2 linked regions of the Variovorax sp. PBL-E5 genome follow. The protein of the gene in region 1 interacts with the protein of each later gene in a pairwise test. Links are inferred from orthologs where the notes say so. Each region holds a gene or a part of one and is shown on either strand. Other genes may lie near its edges.

Evidence for each region. Proteins that work in one complex are often made in the same cells at the same time.
Region 2: the proteins of pheT (region 1) and secD interact in binary tests that used the Escherichia coli proteins (3 or more experiments, as listed by UniProt). The link is inferred for Variovorax sp. PBL-E5 from one-to-one orthologs.

Annotation. Positions count from the first base shown.
Region 1 is NZ_LR594671.1:1,901,067-1,904,119, reverse strand. It holds pheT (phenylalanine--tRNA ligase subunit beta), read right to left. Parts: upstream 2,720-3,053; coding sequence 281-2,719; downstream 1-280. Other genes in the region: pheS (phenylalanine--tRNA ligase subunit alpha), read right to left, coding at 2,741-3,053; WDLP6_RS09340 (integration host factor subunit alpha), read right to left, coding at 1-284.
Region 2 is NZ_LR594671.1:5,392,707-5,395,683, forward strand. It holds secD (protein translocase subunit SecD), read right to left. Parts: upstream 2,440-2,977; coding sequence 562-2,439; downstream 1-561. Other genes in the region: secF (protein translocase subunit SecF), read right to left, coding at 1-549; yajC (preprotein translocase subunit YajC), read right to left, coding at 2,709-2,977. UniProt on the Escherichia coli protein: Part of the Sec protein translocase complex. Interacts with the SecYEG preprotein conducting channel. SecDF uses the proton motive force (PMF) to complete protein translocation after the ATP-dependent function of SecA.

The sequences.
Region 1 (3,053 bases):
TGAAAGGTCGCGACGCGGCGCTCGCCGATCGGAATCGCCTCGCCCGTGCGCGGGTTGCGGCCGGGGCGCGGCGCTTTCACGCGGATCTGGAAATTGCCGAAGCCGGAGATCTTGACGTCGGTGCCTTCGATCAGGCTGTTGGCGACCAGGTCGAAGAAGGCCTCGACCATGTCCTTGGACTCGCGCTTGTTCAGCCCGATCTGCTCGAACAGCAGATCGGCGAGATGCGCCTTGGTGAGCGCCGGTGTTTCGAGGGCTTCGAGCGTGAATTCCATGACGTTCATACCCTCAGTCGCGCACCGAGCCGGGCAGCGAGTTGATCGACGATCGTGCGCACGGCCGCCTCGACCTGCTCGTCGGTGAGCGTTGCGGTGTCGCTGTTGAAACTGAGGCGCACGGCCATGCTCTTTTCGCCCTGCGCCAGGTTGCCCGGGCCGGTGGCAGTGCCGTCGCGTCCTGCTGGCGGCCGATAGATGTCGAACAATGCGACCTCGCGCAACAGGCTGGCATCCGACGCAGCGCGGATGGCGCCGAGGAGCGTGTCGTGCGTGATCGCCTCCGCGACGACGACGGCGATGTCGCGGTCGACGGCCTGATGTTTGGGCACCGGCTGAGCCATCGGCACCGGCCGGGCCATCACGGCATCGAGTTCGAGCTCGAACAGGATGGGCGCTTGCGCAAGATCCCATTTCTGGCGCCAGCGCGGATGGAGTTCGCCCACCACGCCGATCGCACGGCCCTCGAGCAGCACGCGCGCAGCGCGGCCCGGGTGCAGTGCAGGATGTTCGGTCGGCTCAAAGCGCGCAACGAGCGGCGCGAGCAGCGCCTCGACATCGCCCTTGACGTCGAAGAAGTCGGCGCGCCGCGCCTTGCCCTCCCAACGCGCGTCTTCGGCGCCGCCCCAGGCCAACCCGGCGATGCGCATCGGCTGATGGATGCCCTTGACGGTACTGTCGGTCGTGGCAACCGCATCGTCGCGCAGGAACACGCGGCCCACCTCGAACACGCGCACGCGCGGCGCCTTGCGGTCCAGGTTGAACTTGAGCACCTGCAGCAGCGAGCCGATCAGCGACGAGCGCATCACGCTCATCTGGCTGGCGATCGGATTCAGCAACTTGATCGGATCGGCATTGCCGGCGAGATCGTGCTCCCAGTGCGCTTCGACGAAGCTGAAGTTGATCGTCTCCTGATAGCCGAGTGCGGCGACGCGGCGGCTCACGGCGAAGCGGCTGCGCTCGGCCTCCGGGCGCACGCGCGCGGTGATGGGTGCCAGCGGCGGCGTGGTCGGCAGATTGTTGTAGCCGATGAGGCGGGCCACCTCTTCGATCAGGTCTTCTTCGATCCGCAGGTCGAAGCGATGGGGCGCCGGCGTCACGATCAGCGTGCCATCGCCCTCTTCGACGGGCAGGCCGAGACGGCGCAGCGCGGCGCTGCATCGGGCCTGGTCGAGCGGCATGCCGATCACGCGCGCGGCGCGCGCGACGCGCAGCGTGACGGGCTTCGATTCGGGCAAGCGCAGGATCTGGTCGTCGACCGGACCCGACTTGCCGCCGCAGATCTCGACGATCAGCTGCGTGATGCGCTCGATGATCGCCACGGTGCGGCTCGGATCGACGCCGCGCTCGAAGCGGTGTCCCGCATCGGTCGAGAAATTGAAACGGCGCGAGCGTCCCTGGATGGCCTCGGGCCACCAGAACGCTGCTTCGACATAGATGTTGCGGGTGTCGTCGGACACCGCCGTGGCGTCGCCGCCCATGATGCCGGCCAGCGATTCGACTTCGCGCTCGTCGGCAATCACGCCGACCTGGGGGTCGACCGTGACGATGTTGCCATTGAGCAGCTTGAGCTGCTCGCCGGCCTTGCCCCAGCGCACCGTGAGGCCGCCGTGGATCTTGTCGAGGTCGAAGATGTGCGTCGGCTGGCCGTACTCGAACATCACGTAGTTCGAGATGTCGACCAGCGCCGTGACGCTGCGCTGGCCGCAGCGCGCGAGGCGCTCGACCATCCAGGCCGGCGTGGCGGCCTGGGTGTCGACGCCGCGGACGATGCGTCCGGAAAAGCGGCCGCACAGCTCGGGCGCATCGACCTTGACCGGCAAGCGGTCGTCCAGCGTGGGCGCGACCGGCGCAATGGCCGGCATCTGGAGCGGCGCGCCCGTCAATGCGGCGAGCTCGCGTGCGATGCCGTAGACGCTCAGGCCATGCGCGAGATTGGGCGTGAGCTTGAGCGTGAGCAAAGCGTCGTCGAGCTTCAGCACCTCGCGCACGCTGGCGCCGATGGGCGCATCGATCGACATCTCAAGCAGACCGCCGTGGTCTTCGCTGAGCTTGAGTTCGCGCGCCGAGCACAGCATGCCCTGGCTTTCGACGCCGCGCAGCTTGCCGAGCCGGATCATGAAAGGCTTGCCGTCGTCGCCCGGCGGCAGCTCGGCGCCGACCAGTGCCACCGGCACCTTGATGCCGGCGCGCGCGTTGGGCGCGCCGCACACGATGTTCAGCAAGGCGCCCTGCCCTGCATCGACCTGGCACACACGCAGCCGATCGGCGTTGGGATGCTGGACGGCTTCCTTGATCTCGCCGACCACGACCTGCGTGAAAGGCGGCGCCGCCGGCCGGCGCTCCTCGACCTCGAGGCCGCCCATGGTGAGCGTCTCGGCCAGTTCGGCACTGCTGAGCGGCGGGTTGCAGAACTCGCGCAACCAGGACTCGGGGAATTGCATCTCGTCGTTCTCGCTCTCTGTTTACTGGAACTGGCTCAGGAAGCGCAGGTCGCCATCGAAGAAGAGGCGCAGGTCGTTCACGCCGTAGCGCAGCATCGTGAGCCGGTCGGGGCCCATGCCGAAGGCAAAGCCGATGTAGCGCTCGGGATCCAGGCCCATGTTGCGCACCACGTTCGGGTGCACCTGCCCCGAACCTGCGACTTCGAGCCAGCGATGGGCCAGCGGTCCGCTCTGGAACTGGATGTCGATCTCGGCGCTCGGCTCGGTGAAGGGGAAGAAGCTCGGGCGGAAGCGCAGCACCAGATCGTCGCTCTCGAAGAAGGTGCGGCAGAAA
Region 2 (2,977 bases), 3.5 Mb from region 1 along the record:
CTGGAAGAAGGCGAAGAAGCCCAGGATGATCACCACGTCGTGCAGGTTGGCCAGCACGGTGGCGAGCGCGAACTTCCATTCGAAGCGGAAGGCCAGGTAGATCATGATGCCCGCCACCACCATGCCGAGCGCCTTGAGCCCGTTGGTGGTGAGCTCCTCGCCGACCTGCGGGCCGACGAACTCGTTGCCGCGCAGCGTCGCCGACGGATCGACCGCCTTCAGCGCGTCGATCACCTGGGCGCTTTGCTGCGCCGAGGTCTGCCCCTTCTGCACCGGCAGGCGGATCTGCACGTCGCGCGAGGTGCCGAAGTTCTGCACCTGCACGTCCGCGTAGCCGAGCTTCGAGATGGTCTCGCGCACCTTGCCGGTGTCGGCGGACTGCTGGTAGGCGACCTCCATCACCGTGCCGCCGGTGAACTCGACCGAGAGGTGGAGCCCGCGATGGAGCAGGAAGAAGACCGCGAACGCGAAGGTAATGAAGGACACGGCGTTCAGCACCAGCGCGTGGCGCATGAACGGAATGGTCCGGTGGATGCGGAAGAACTCCATCTTGCTGTTCCCTTATTTCGCTTCGGCCACGGCCTTGGCGTCCGGCCGCCAGACGGTGCCGATCGACACCGTCTTGAGCTTCTTCTTGCTGCCGTACCAGAAATTGACCAGGCCGCGCGAGAAGAACACGGCGGAGAACATCGACGTGACGATGCCGATGCAGTGCACCACCGCAAAGCCGCGCACAGGGCCGGAGCCGAATGCCAGCAGCGCGATGCCCGCGATCAGCGTGGTCACGTTGGAGTCGAGGATGGTGCCCCAGGCGCGGTCGTAGCCCGCATGGATGGCCGCCTGCGGCGAGGCGCCGTTGCGCAGCTCCTCGCGCACGCGCTCGTTGATCAGCACATTGGAGTCGATGGCCACGCCGATCGCCAGCGCCATGGCCGCGATGCCGGGCAGCGTGAGCGTGGCCTGCAGCATCGACAGCACCGCCACCAGCAGCAGCAGGTTGACCGCCAGTGCGATCGACGAGAAGACGCCGAACAGCGCGTAGTAGAGGCACATGAACACCATGATCCCGGCGAAGCCGTACATCACGCTGTCGAAGCCCTTCTTGATGTTGTCGGCACCCAGGCTGGGGCCGATCGTGCGCTCCTGGATGATTTCCATCGGCGCCGCCAGCGAGCCGGCGCGCAGCAGCAGCGCGAGGTCGTTGGCCTCGACCACGGTCATCGCACCCGAGATCTGGAAGCGGTTGCCCAGCTCGCCGTTGATCGACGGCGCGGTCAGCACTTCGCCCTTGCCCTTCTCGAAGATCAGGATCGCCATGCGCTTGTGGTAGTTCTCGCGGCTCACGTCGCGCATGATGCGGCCGCCCTTGGCGTCCATCGTGAGATCGACCTTGGGCTGCTGCGTCTGCGAATCGAAGCCGGGCTGCGCGTCGGTGAGGTTCTCGCCGGTCACCAGCACCTGCTTCTTGACGATCACGGGACGGCCATTGCGCTCGAGGAATTTCTCCGAGCCGAAAGGCACCGGCCCGGTGCCCAGCTCGGCCGCGCGGCCCTCGGTGCTTTCGTCGACCATGCGCATCTCGAGCGTGGCCGTGCGCCCGAGGATGTCCTTGGCCTTGGCGGTGTCCTGCACGCCGGGCAGCTGCACCACGATGCGGTCCAGCCCCTGCTGCTGGATCACCGGCTCGGCCACGCCGAGCTCGTTGATGCGGTTGTGCAGCGTCGTGATGTTCTGCTTCAGCGCCGCGTCCTGCAGGCGACGCGCCGCCTCGGGCTTGATCGAGGCCGTGAGCTTCCAGTCGGTGCCGTCCTGGCTCTCGATCGTCGTGAGGTCGGGCAGCTGATCCTGGATCAGGCCCTTCGCCGCGTCGCGGCCGGCGGCGTCGCGGAAGCTCAGTTCGATGACCTGGCCGTTGCGGTTGACCGCGCTGCCGCGCACGCCCTTGTCACGCAGGCCGGTGCGGATATCACTCGCGAAGGATTCGGCCTTCTTGTCGATGGCGCCCTTCATGTCGACCTGCAGCAGGAAGTCCACGCCGCCGCGCAGATCGAGGCCGAGGTACATCGGGTAGGCATGCAGCGCCGTGAGCCAGGTCGGCGAGCGCGACACCAGGTTGAGCGCCACCACGTAGCCCGGGTCGCTCGCATCCGGCACCAGCGCGTGCTGCAGCACGTCGCGCGCCTTCAACTGATCGTCGGTGTTCGTGAAGCGCGCGCGCAGCGTGGTTGCATCGCGCGTCAGCAGGTCGGGCGCCAGGTCGGCCGTCTTCAATGCTTCCCGGACGCGATCCTCCATCGCGGCATCGACCTTGACGGTCGACTTGGCCGCCAGCACCTGCACAGCGGGCGCCTCGCCGAAGAAATTGGGCAGGGCATAGATCAGCCCCACGAGCAGCACGATCACGATGACCGTGTACTTCCACACCGGATAACGGTTCACTTGGCTCCCCCCCAGGCTTGCTCACTTCGTGTAGCCGCCACCCCCCTACCGGGGGCGCTGCCTGTGGCCCGGCAGAGCCGGTTCCACGGCAGCCCACGAACGCGGCGCGCCGCGCACGGCCGCTCGGATAAAAGATCACTGGTCATTGATTTCGGCCGGCGAAGCCAGGCCCGTTGGTGAAACACCGCGGAACCGGCTTCGCCGGGCCGCCGGTGTTGCCCCCCGCAGGGGGGTGCCCGAGCACACGAAGTGAACGAGGCTGGGGGGCATTACTTGATCGCGCCCTTGGGGAGGACTTGGACCACGGCGCTGCGCTGGACTTGCACTTCGACGCCCTTGGAGATCTCGATGGTGAGGTACTGCTCGCCCATCTGGGTGATCTTGCCGAGCAGGCCGCCGGAGGTCGCGACTTCGTCGCCCTTGGCCAGCGCCTCGATCATCGCGCGGGCTTCCTTCTGGCGCTTCATCTGCGGGCGGATCATCACGAAGTAGAGCACCACGAACATCAGCACCAGCGGCAGCATGCTGCCGAGGGAGG